DNA from 3 places in the Halopseudomonas sp. T1L2 genome. Region 3 is predicted to be linked to each of the others. Evidence: predicted binding sites of a transcription regulator. Region 3 holds the regulator's gene; each other region holds the start of a gene.
The links. The regulator sigma-54, encoded in region 3, starts transcription at its own class of promoters, with help from an activator protein. The targets are predictions, from matches to a motif close to ANTGGCATNNANNTTGCTNT.

Region 1 (4,130 bases), 470 kb from region 3:
GCCCGTGGCGCCTGATTCGGTGAGTTGATCCTCCCCGGCTGGTTGAGCGAGGTGCGTTGCACATGCACGGTAATGGGGCTGCTGGCGCTCAGTTCCTCGCCGCTGGTATTGGTGATGACGGCTTCAATCTGGTGCGATCCCCGGTCGAGGTTCGGCAGGGTCAGGCTGGCTTCGGTCTGACCCGAACCCGGCAGCGCCTGTGCTGACAGGGTGCCGTCGACCCGGGCGCGCAGCAGCGCACCGGTGCGCAAGGGAGGATCAATGGCAATGCTGAGAATCAGGTTGCCGTCATTGGCGCGCACGGCACTGTCGTTGGCAGGGCTGGTGATCTCCAGTCGCCGGTAACGGCCCTGGGCGGCAGCCGAGCTGCTGCTGCTCTCGTCGGGCTGATTGTAGGATGGTGAGGGGCGTGGCGGCTCCATTGCGTTTGGGGTGCTGACCTCAATGCGTCTGGCATTGGGTGAGGGTTGGTCCGAGTAGACGGTATTGCCCTCGGCATCAGTCCAGGTATAGATCTCGGCGGTGGCGCTCTGGCTGAAGATCAGCGCACTGCACAGGGCAAAGATAAGCTTGCGCGGCATTGTCGTACTCTCCTTGAGGTATCCATTCATGCTGGCACCGTCGGGAAGAGCTGGCAACTGCCTTCGTCTGCATCTGCGACAGACGTAAAAAAGGGGCGCCCGACTGGGCGCCCCTTTTGGGTGACAGTTGCCTGTCTCTGGATCAGACGCTGTAGTACAGGTCGTATTCCAGCGGGTGAACGAAGGTGCGAACCTTGATTTCTTCGGCGCTCTTCAGGTCGATGTAGGCGTCGATGAACTCGTTGGTGAACACGTCGCCCTTGGTCAGGAATTCGCGGTCTGCATCCAGCGATTCCAGTGCTTCCTTCAGGCTGCCGCAAACCTGCGGGATCTGTGCGGACTCTTCCGGCGGCAGATCGTACAGGTTCTTGTCGGCTGCATCGCCAGGGTGGATCTTGTTCTGGATACCATCCAGGCCGGCCATCAGCAGTGCAGCAAAGCACAGGTAGGGGTTGGCTGCCGGGTCCGGGAAGCGCGCTTCGATGCGGCGTGCTTTCGGGCTGGAAACGTACGGAATACGGATCGAGGCAGAGCGGTTGCGGGCGGAGTAGGCCAGCATGACCGGCGCTTCGAAGCCGGGAACCAGACGCTTGTAGGAGTTGGTGGCCGGGTTGGTGAACGCGTTCAGCGCCTTGCCGTGCTTGATGATGCCGCCGATGAAGTACAGGGCGGTGTCAGACAGGCCGGAGTAGCCTTCGCCAGCGAAGGTGTTGGTGCCGTCTTTGGAAATGGACATGTGAACGTGCATACCGGAACCGTTGTCGCCGTACAGCGGCTTCGGCATGAAGGTAGCGGTCTTGCCGAACGCGTCGGCAACGTTGTGCACGCAGTACTTCAGGGTTTGTACTTCGTCGGCCTTCTTCACCAGGGTGTTGAACAGCACGCCGATTTCGTTCTGGCCGGCAGTTGCCACTTCGTGGTGGTGAACTTCAACGGTCAGGCCCATTTCTTCCAGTGCGTTGCACATGGCGGTACGGATTTCGTGGTCGTGGTCGACCGGCGGAACCGGGAAGTAGCCGCCCTTGACGCCAGGACGATGACCTTTGTTGCCAGTCTCGAAATCGGCATCGGTGTTCCAGGAAGCTTGCTCAGAGAAGATCTTGAACATGGAGCCGGAGATGTCGGACTTGAATTTGACTTCGTCGAATACGAAGAATTCCGGCTCCGGACCAACGAATACGGTGTCACCGATACCGGTGGACTTCAGGTATTCCTCGGCGCGCTTGGCGATACCGCGCGGGTCGCGCTCGTAGCCCTGCATGGTGGAGGGCTCGATGATGTCGCAGACGATGATCAGCGTCGGCTCTTCGGTGAACGGGTCCAGAACGGCAGTGCTGTCATCGGGCATGAGGATCATGTCGGAGGCTTCGATGCCTTTCCAGCCGGCAATCGAGGAGCCGTCGAACATCTTGCCGTCTTCGAAGAAGTCATCATTGACATCACGTGCCGGCATGGTGACGTGCTGCTGCTTGCCCTTGGTATCGGTGAAGCGCAGGTCTACCCACTTCACGTCATGCTCGTTGATCAGTTGCATCGCTTTCGACATGGTTTCCTCCAACAGGAATCTTTTGCCAGACAGCGGGTCTGGCGCCTCATATAACGTCTAGCGGACAGGCCGCCGTTCGGTTGCATTACAAGTGAGCAAAAGGTGTGCCATTTCGGAGCATTGGCTGAAAGCCCCATTCTTGACATCTTCTGCTCCATAAACCGATGGTTCGCACCATTCTGGAGCACCTTGTTGGTGCAGTTGGTGTGGCTAGCGACCCAACTTGGTGCACGTTGCACGCGGCAGTTAGCCGAGCGCCGAGCGCCTGCTGCGCGTATAATGCAGCGCTTTGCGCACGATACGCCAGCCCCATGAAACTGATCATCAAATTTTTCCCGGAAATCACCATCAAGAGCCGCCAGGTTCGTAAACGCTTTGTCGCACAATTGAAGGGCAACCTGAAAAAGGTGTTGTCGGCGGTCGACCCCCAGGCCCGGGTCAACGGGAACTGGGACAGTCTTGAAGTCAATCTGGGGCCTGATGCGGCGCTGCAGCAGCGCTGCATTGAGCGTCTGCGCAACACGCCGGGTATTTCGCACTGCTTCGAGGTGCACGAGTATCCGCTTGGCAGCATCGATGAGTTGATTGAGCTGTGCGTGTCCAGCGTGGGCGAGCAGCTGCGCGGCAAGACCTTCGCGGTGCGCTGCAAGCGGGTGGGCACTCATCCGTTCTCCTCGCAGGACGTGGCGATCAAGGTTGGCAGCGCGCTTAACAGCCGCTGTGGCGCGGCAGGTGTGTCGCTGAAAGATCCTGAAGTAGAAGTGCATGTGGAGATTCGGGATCAGAAAATATATCTGATCCAGGCGCGTCATGAGGGCATGGGCGGCTTCCCGCTGGGCACCATGGAGCCGGTGCTCAGCCTGCTTTCCGGGGGGTTCGACTCCACTGTGGCGAGCTATCAGATGCTCCAGCGCGGTCTGCTGCCGCATTTCGTGTTCTTCAACCTGGGCGGTAGTGCCCATGAGCTGGGCGTGCGCCAGGTTGCCCATTACCTCTGGGAGCGCTACGCCAGCAGTCATCGCCTGCGCTTTGTCAGTGTTCCGTTCGAGGGCGTAGTCGCCGAGATTCTGCAGAACGTTGAAAACAGCCAAATGGGTGTAGTGCTCAAGCGCATGATGCTGCGGGCGGCGGACCGTGTGGCCTACCGTCTGGGTATCGATGCGCTGGTCACCGGTGAGGCCATTGCCCAGGTTGCCAGCCAGACGCTGCCGAATCTGAGCGTTATCGACAAGGCGGCCGAGCGGCTGGTCATTCGTCCGCTGATTACCACCAGCAAGCTGGATATTATTGATGTTGCCCGCCGCATCGGCACGCTCGAGTTTTCCAGCAGCATGCCTGAGTACTGCGGTGTTATCTCGGTGAGTCCGGCCATTCGTACCACAGTGGCGCGGGTTGAAGCGGCCGAAGCATCGTTCAACTTCGAGGTGTTGTCGCAGGCCATTGAAAGCGCGGTTTACAGCGAATGCAGCGAGCTGGGCGAGATGCTCGAGGGTGGTTCTCCGGTCGAGATTGTCGAGCAGGCGCTGACCGGGCAGATCGTGATCGATATCCGTCACCCCGACGAACAGGAACTGCGCCCAGTGCAGCTGGATGGCATCGAGGTGCTGTCGATTCCGTTCTACACCCTCAACAGCCGTTTTGCCGAGCTCGACCCTTCGCGCGCCTATCTGCTCTATTGCGAGAAAGGGGTGATGAGTCAGTTGCATGCCCAGTATCTGCTGGATGAGGGATATGGGAATGTGCGGGTGCTCAGGCCGAAGCGCTAGCGCTCGCGCTACCGCTTGAGCCGCAAGCCACAAGCCGCAAGCCACAAGCAAAACAGGGCGTGCCGGGAAGAAGGGCCGGCAAGGGTTGTCAGGCTCTTCATTGGCTTCAACGCTGCAAGAAGCTCTCAGAGGTCAAGAGCGAGCCGGTTTTGCTTGCTGCTTGTGGCTTGCTGCTTGAAGCTCGCGCGCCCGCTTGCACAAAAAACACACACTGTAACCCCCATATCTGTATAATGC
Region 2 (4,130 bases), 1.6 Mb from region 3:
TGAAAAACGCAATATCCAGCGGCTTGATCGGTTTTGGCCGCTTGCCGAACAAGGTTGATTCGCGCTTGATTTTGGTGACCAGAATGCCCTGCTTGCGCAGCTGGGTTTTAACCAGTGCAGCGTTCTCGCCCTGAAGCACGCCGTCGATTCGGGTGCCCTTGCGATCCTTGCCCTCCCACTTGAAGGGGTAGAGTTTTTCTTCCTTGGCCTTCCTGGCGGCGGGTTTCTTTCTCAGTGCGGCTTGTTGCGCCATGACTTAATCCTTGGTCACTCGGTTGACTTCCGCCAGGCTGGTCACACCCTCTTCCGCCTTCATCAGCGCGGACTGGCGCAAGTTTCGGAAACCCTCACTCTGGGCTACGTCGGAAATCTGAATGGAGTTGCCGTCTTCCATGATGATGCGCTGCATCGCCGGAGTGATCTTGACGACCTCATAGATACCAACACGACCTTTATAACCGTCTTTACAGTTTTCGCAACCCACAGGGCCGTAAATTGTTATGCCTGCATCAATTTTTTCCGGTGTGAAACCTTCTTCCAGCAGCACCTCGCGGGGCACATCCATGGGCACTTTGCAGGACTTGCACAGCCTTCTTGCCAGACGCTGGGCGATGATCAGGTTGACCGAGGTTGCAATGTTGAATGAGGGCACGCCCATGTTGCGCAGACGGGTCAGTGTTTCAGCTGCGCTGTTGGTGTGCAGGGTCGACATCACCATGTGGCCGGTCTGTGCCGCCTTGATCGCGATTTCGGCGGTTTCCAGGTCGCGGATCTCGCCCACCATGATGATGTCCGGATCCTGACGGAGGAAGGCGCGCAGCGCCTGGGCAAAATCCAGACCCTGCTTGGGGTTCACGTTGACCTGGTTGATGCCTTCCAGGTTGATTTCGACCGGGTCCTCGGCGGTGGAGATGTTGCGCTCCATGGTATTGAGGATGTTCAGGCCGGTATACAGCGATACGGTTTTGCCCGAGCCGGTCGGGCCGGTAACCAGAATCATTCCCTGCGGCCTGGCAAGGGCCGCCATATACATCTGCTTCTGGTCGTCTTCATAACCCAGCGCGTCGATACCCATCTTGGCGCTTTCGGAGTCGAGAATACGCAGCACCACCTTCTCGCCCCACAGCGTCGGCAGGGTATTGACGCGGAAGTCGATGGCCTTGCTTTTGGAAATCTTCAGCTTGATGCGGCCATCTTGCGGCTTGCGGCGCTCAGCCAGGTCCATGGATGACATCACCTTCAGGCGCGCAGCGATACGCACGCCCAGCTGCACGGGAGGCTTGGCAACCTCGTGCAGCACGCCGTCGGTGCGGAAACGCACACGGTACATCTTTTCATAGGGTTCAAAGTGCAGGTCAGATGAACCCATGCGCACGGCGTCAAGCAGCATCTTGTTGACGAAGCGAACTATGGGCGCGTCGTCGGCGTCAGTGCTTCCGTCCGCGCGGTCTTCATCCTTGACCGATTGAACGTCAAGCTCGTCCAGATCTGCATCGCCAATGTCGCCCAAGCCACCGGTCGGGCTGTCGAGGTATTTTTCGATAGCGCTCAGCAGCTTGTCGTCTTCGACGATCACCGCGTCGGTCATCAGGCCGGTGTGGAACTGAACATCACTGAGGGCCTGCTGATTTGTTGGATCAGAAATGGCCAGATACAGGCGTGAGCCGCGCTTGAACAGCGGCATCACATTGTGCTGGCGCACCAGCTTCTCACTGACCAGCTCCTTGGGTTGAGCTTCCTTGTCCAGAGCGCTGAGGTCGAAGTAGGGGTAGCCGAATTCTTCAGCGCAGGTCATTGCCAGCGAGCGGGCATCTGCCAGCTTCTTCTGCACCAGATGGGTGATCAGCGGAATTTTATCCTGACTAGCCTGCTGGCAGGCTTTCGCAGCCACGTCGGCCTGAATAAGGCCTTCCTGCACAATACGCCGTGCGAGCCCTGAAAGAGCGGGGGTTTCCATGTGGCAATAGTCCTGAATTTCAAAAGCATTAATGCTGCAGACTATAGTACAGACGCCGCCGGGATTGAACTGTCCGGGTGGGCCTCCTGTGCGCGGGTTATCAGTGGGTAGCATGCGCCGGCGGCGCCGGTATGACAAAAATTGTCACATTCTGTCGTGTGCTGTCTTGTCGGAGACGTCCAGAAGATTGGTATGTTGCGGTGCACGGGCCGCAATACGGCGCTTTTCATGTTGGTCCGGTTCTTGCTTTGATCTTGGTAGCCGCATGGCTATTTCACTTAAAGGAGTAAACACATGAAAGCACAAAAGGGTTTCACCCTTATCGAACTGATGATCGTAGTTGCAATCATCGGTATTCTTGCTGCCATCGCTCTTCCGGCTTACCAAGACTACACCAAGCGCGCCAAAGTGTCTGAGTTGATCCTTGCTGCGTCTTCGTGCCGCACCACAATCACTGAAGTTGTTCAGAGTGCAACTGGTTCGCTGCCCGATGCGGGGGATTGGGGTTGCGAGTCTACGTCGGCCAGTTCGCAGTTTGTTGCAAGTATTGGGACGGACGCCAATGGTGTGATCACTGTCACTGCGCAAAACATTGGTAGTGACGTTGATACGAAGACCATTACTCTGACTCCCTATGTTGGTGATACCGGCACTACTGCACCTGCTGCTGGCGATCAAATTGGCCGCTGGGTGTGTGGCGGTACTATTCCGAATAACTTCCGTCCAGGCTCTTGCCGCGGTTGATTTTTTGCAGTAATGATCGAGGCTTAACCGCCGCGCTCTGAGGCAGGCCGTGACCGGCCTGCCTTTTTTGTTGGAATAATTATTGTGAAAAACTCGCTGTTCGCTGTGCCGAAAGCTACCTTTATTGCGCTTGTTTTTTTGGCTGCTGCCTTGGCTTGGTTGTTGCCAAATCATTATTTCCCGTGGGTAACCGCATACCAGGACTTTCTGATGTTCCTGGCGGCTATAGGTTTTTACATCTTGGTGCTTTTCTTTAGTCGGGGTGGATTATATTTTCCGGCTTTAAGTGTTCTCTTCCTGGCTGTGGCTATCATTCCGCTATTGCAGTGGTATGCGGATGTTGTTTTCTTTTTTGGTGATGCTCTTATCGCGGCTATCTATCTTGCGGCATTTGGATTGTGCGTTTCTGCTGGATATGGTTTTTGTCGTGCTCGCGGTGATTCCTATCAATTGGTATCTGTGTTTTTCTTTGTCGTTTCCCTATCGGCAGGGATCTCTGTCTGGATCGCTCTTAGGCAATGGTTGCAGCTACCAGGGAGTATTTGGGTGGCTGATCTAATACCGGGGGGGCGGCCTTTCGCCAACTTTTCTCAACCGAATAACTTCGCCAGCTTTTTGGTTGCCGCTCTGCTTGGTATTGCCTACTTCTTTGAGCGCGGCCGCATTGGGCGGCTATCTGCTGGTTTGGTGACGGTGTTTCTACTTGTCGGTTTAGCCTTGGCTCAATCACGCACAACTCTGGCTGTTATATGTGTGTTGATACCTGCATGGTTTTGGCTTTCGCGAAGAGTGTATTTGCGACTGCGTGCGATTTGGGTTGTAGGCTTTTCCGCTTTGTACCTTATTCTTTTGGGTGTGCTTCCTTTTCTCTCTTCATGGCTTCTGTTGCCTGAAGCTTCGGGCTTGGAACGGCTGAGTGGTGGTGCACATCGACTTGATATCTGGTGGCAGCTCTTATTGGCTGTTAGGGATGCCCCGCTTTGGGGGTATGGTTGGAACCAGGTTAGTGTTGCGCAGGTTTACGCTTCACAGCTCCATTATGCACCTTTTCTTGTTGAACATAGCCACAACATTGTGCTTGATGTATTGCTTTGGAATGGGGCGATATTAGGTGGGCTGCTTGTCGTTTTTTTTGCTTTATGGTTTTTTCGTATTTTTTTGTTAATTAAGAGTGTTGAAGGCTTCTTTGTGTTTCTGGTTGTCTGTGCCTTTGTTATTCATGGTTGCTTTGAGTATCCGCTGGAATATGCTTATTTTTTGCTGCCTCTAGGCGTGATTGCTGGGGTTGCGATATATGATGTTGGTGATATTTTTGTTTTGCCTGTTAATAGGTTTTTTGGTTATTTTGTTCTGGCTTTTTCTGCGCTTGGTTTTGTTTTGATTTATCGAGAATACTCCCTGTTGCATTCTGAGTCGCTCGAGATGAGAT
Region 3 (4,130 bases):
GCAGCAGCAGTGCTTCACGGTCCAGGGCCTCGCCAAGTGACAGGTTGCCGTCGGTCAGCGGGTGTTTGCGGCGGGTTTCCGAAAAGCGCTTGATCAGTACGTCGTTACGCGAGGCCAGGAACAGCACGTCACACTGGACTCCTGCATTGCGTACGTCCTGCAGCAGCTCGGGGAAGCGTGCCAGGTCGTTGGGCAGGTTGCGGGCGTCGATGCTGATGGCGACTTCCGGCAGGCTGAAATCATTCTGTCTTGCCTGGCGGGCCAGTTCGGGCAGCAGGCCTGCGGGGAGATTGTCGATGCAGTAGAAGCCGTTGTCTTCAAGCAGATGCAGCGCGGTGCTTTTACCCGAACCGGAACGGCCGCTGACGACAATCAAACGCATGTCAGCCTCCGTCGCCGTCGCCAACCATGACGCGATAAAGCGCATCCGCGTCCGGTGCTGCGCGCAGTGCATCACGCAGCTCGGCGTTGTCGAGCTTGCCAGCCAGCATTTTGAGAATCTGCAGGTGTTGCTCGGTGGCTTCCTGCGGGACCAGCAGCACGAAGATCAGGTCGACAGGTTGGCCATCGAGAGCGTCGAAATCGATTTTGCCGTCCAGCTGCAACAGGGCGCCTATGGCCTGGTGGCAGTCTTCCAGACGACAGTGAGGGATGGCAATGCCATTACCAAAACCGGTTGACCCCAGGCGTTCACGAGCGATCAGGTTTTCGTAGATGGCGTCAGGATCCAGGTTGGTGTGCTGGGCGACCAGCTTACCGATCAGCTCCAGCACACGTTTTTTGGATCCGCCCTGAACGCCGGCGAAGGTACGTTCAGGGGTCAGGATGTGGTCTATTTGCATGGTGATGCAGTGAAGGTCCGGTTATCGGTCGTTCGCGCCTTGCTGACGGTCGATGTGCTTTTCCTTGTGCTTGATCAATTGGCGATCCAGCTTGTCGGTCAGCAGGTCAATGGCGGCGTACATATCGGAGTGTTCTGCCAGGGCAACCACTTCACCACCGGCAATGTGCAGGGTGGCTTCAGCCTTCTGCCGGAGTTTCTCTACTTCCAGGGTGACCTGGACGTTGGTGATCTTGTCGAAATGCCGCTCCAGGCGGGACATTTTTTCGGTGACGTAGTCGCGCAGTGCGTCGGTGATATCGAGTTGGTGACCGCTAATGTTCAGTTGCATACGGCATCTCCTGATTGGCTTGTTGTTGCTGGGTGACGACCTGTCACCCGGTATTGCCACTTGCGTGATCCCTGAACTGGATCTGCTGCGTTGAACGGCTCATTCGAGCCTGTTTTCGCAGGTACTAGACCAGTCTCTTGCGTTCGCTCGAAGGCGCGATGTTGAGCGACTCGCGGTATTTCGCGATGGTCCGTCGGGCTACTTCAATGCCCTGTTCTTCAAGTAAACCAGCGATCTTGCTGTCGCTCAATGGTTTCTTTGGGTTTTCTGCTGCGACCAGCTTTTTGATCAGCGCGCGGATAGCGGTGGAGGAAAATTCCCCGCCTTCGCTGGTGCCGACGTGGCTGGAGAAAAAGTACTTCAGCTCGAAGATGCCGCGCGGCGTGTGCATGTATTTCTGGGTCGTAACCCGCGAAATAGTCGACTCGTGCATGCCGACGGCTTCGGCGATGTCATGCAGCACCAGTGGCTTCATCGCCTCTTCGCCGTGCTCAAGAAAGCCACGCTGGTGTTCGACGATCTGGGTGGCGACCTTCATCAGGGTCTCGTTGCGACTCTGCAGGCTCTTGATGAACCAGCGCGCCTCCTGCAGGTTGTTGCGCAGGTAGGTGTTGTCGTCACTGGAGTCGGCCCGTCGCACCATCGAGGCATAGTGGCCGTTGACGCGAACCTTGGGTACCGCTTCCTGGTTCAGTTCAACCAGCCAGCGATTGGCGTCGCGGCGCACAATCACATCCGGTATCACATACTCCGGCTCGCCCGAGGCGATTTCCGAGCCCGGGCGGGGGTTGAGCGTCTGAATCAGCGCAACCACGTCACGCAGCTGGTCTTCCTTGAGCTTGCTGCGGCGCATCAACTGGCTGAAATCGCGGCTGCCGAGCAGTTCCAGGTGATCGCGCACGACGCGGGTCGCCTGTTCCAGCATCGGGGTGTTCTCGGGCAGCTGACGAATCTGCAGCAGCAGGCATTCGCGCAGATCCCGCGCGCCAACGCCTACCGGCTCGAATTGCTGGATGCGATGCAGCACCATTTCGACTTCATCGAGTTCGACTTCGAGCTCTGCGGGCAGGGAGGCCAGAATGTCATCCAGCGACTCTTCAAGGTAGCCGTCGGCATTGATGCCGTCGATCAGCGCTGTGGCGATCTGATAATCGGTTTCCGACATCGGCAGCAGGTTCAGCTGCCATTCCAGATGACTCTGCAGGGTCTCGCCGGTGCCGGTACGCGAGGTGTAATCCCAGTCCTCGTCATCCTGGCTGGGCAGCGAACTGGCAGAGGTCTGGTAGACGTCTTCCCATTGGGTATCGACCGGCAGTTCACTGGGAATCTGTTCATTCCAGTTGCCTTCCTGGTCGTTTTGTCCGTGCTGCTCGATGGAGTCGAGGGAGACCGGCTCGGGCAGGGTTACCGCGGGGGCGTCATCGTCGCCGCTTTCCTGGGCGCTGCTGCCGTAGTCGTCATCGCCGTCGTCTGCCATTTCCAGCATCGGGTTGGCTTCCAGTGCCTCCTGCACCTCCTGCTGGAGGTCAAGGCTGGATAGCTGAAGCAGTCTGATGGCTTGCTGCAGCTGCGGTGTCATCGTCAGCTGCTGCCCCATCTTGAGGACGAGCGAGGGTTTCATTGTGTCGCGAAATACCTTGTGCGCTTGATCAAACCATGTGCCGGGCGAAGTCCGGACTCGTTCCCCGCTAGCATGCCTGAGTTGCGGGTGCTTTTATAGCCGGAAGGCGTGGCCCAGGTACACATCTTTCACTGTCTGGTCCGCCAGCACGGTCTCGGCGTCGCCGTCAGCGATGATGTGGCCGTCGTTGACGATATAGGCCTTGTCGCAAATGTCCAGCGTCTCGCGAACGTTGTGGTCGGTGATCAGTACGCCGATGCCCTTGTCCTTGAGGTGCTGGATGATCTGCTTGATGTCGTTGACCGAAATCGGGTCTACCCCGGCAAAGGGCTCGTCCAGCAGAATGAAGCTGGGGTCGGTTGCCAGTGCGCGCGCAATCTCGGCGCGCCGGCGCTCACCACCGGACAGGCTCATGCCAAGACTGTCGCTGAGGTGGTGGATATGGAATTCACGCAGCAGCGATTCGAGTTTCCCCTCGCGCGCCTGACGGTTCAGGTCCTTGCGGGTTTCCAGAATCGCCATGATATTTTCGGCGACGGTCAGCTTGCGAAAGATCGAGGCTTCCTGCGGCAGGTAGCCGATGCCTTCGCGGGCCCGGCCGTGCATCGGCAGGCGGGTCACGTCCTTGCCGTTGACGGTGACCTGGCCTTCATCCGCCTTGACCAGGCCAACGATCATGTAGAAACAGGTAGTTTTGCCTGCGCCGTTCGGGCCGAGCAGGCCGACGACCTGGCCGCTATCGATGGATACGGACACATCACGGACGACCTTGCGCGATTTGTAGGCCTTGGCCAGATGGCGCGCCTGTAATGTGGTCATGGCGTTGCCGGCTCTTCGCTTGGCGCTTCGGTATTGCGGCTGCGCGGCTGAATCACGATTTCGATACGCCCTGAGCCCCCGCCGCCGTTGGCGCCGCTGCTGCTGTTGCCGGCATCGACGACCTGACGCTGAATGTCGTAGCTGACATGCTCACCCTGGAAGGTATTGCCGGACTGTTCAAGAAACGCATTCCTGATCAGCACGATGGTCTCGCGGTCGGCGTGGTACTCGATGGTCTCGGCGCGCGCCTTCACCGGCGGTTTGTTGGCTTCCGGCGTTTGCTGATAGGTGGCCGGTCCGCCCTGGGTGATCATGGTATTGAGCTCACCATTGGCATTGGTGGTCAGGGTAACGCGGGCACCGGTGAGGCGCAGGGTGCCCTGGGTAATGACCACATCGCCGGTGTATACGGCGGTATTGCGCTTGTCGTCCAGCGTCGCGCTGTTGGCCTGAATGCGAATCGGCTGGCTGCTGTCGCTGGGCAGTGCCAGAACGTGGCTCACTGGACACACGGCCAG

Region 1: the regulator sigma-54 is predicted to act here: its motif matches at 2,220-2,239, upstream of glnA (glutamate--ammonia ligase).
Region 2: the regulator sigma-54 is predicted to act here: its motif matches at 2,188-2,207, upstream of ACZ5WQ_RS18005 (pilin).

What each region holds. Positions count from the first base shown of each region.
Region 1 covers NZ_AP040865.1:2,678,254-2,682,383, reverse strand. Annotated here, with positions in the region: gene ACZ5WQ_RS12740 (DUF4124 domain-containing protein) at 1-581, opposite strand, end outside; gene glnA (glutamate--ammonia ligase) at 724-2,127, opposite strand; gene thiI (tRNA uracil 4-sulfurtransferase ThiI) at 2,439-3,893, shown strand.
Region 2 covers NZ_AP040865.1:3,823,752-3,827,881, forward strand. Annotated here, with positions in the region: gene ACZ5WQ_RS17995 (type II secretion system F family protein) at 1-253, opposite strand, end outside; gene pilB (type IV-A pilus assembly ATPase PilB) at 257-1,957, opposite strand; gene ACZ5WQ_RS18005 (pilin) at 2,252-2,701, shown strand; gene ACZ5WQ_RS18010 (PglL family O-oligosaccharyltransferase) at 2,786-4,130, shown strand, end outside.
Region 3 covers NZ_AP040865.1:2,210,072-2,214,201, reverse strand. Annotated here, with positions in the region: gene rapZ (RNase adapter RapZ) at 1-382, opposite strand, end outside; gene ptsN (PTS IIA-like nitrogen regulatory protein PtsN) at 384-842, opposite strand; gene hpf (ribosome hibernation-promoting factor, HPF/YfiA family) at 864-1,172, opposite strand; gene ACZ5WQ_RS10380 (RNA polymerase factor sigma-54) at 1,297-2,793, opposite strand; gene lptB (LPS export ABC transporter ATP-binding protein) at 2,887-3,612, opposite strand; gene lptA (lipopolysaccharide transport periplasmic protein LptA) at 3,609-4,115, opposite strand.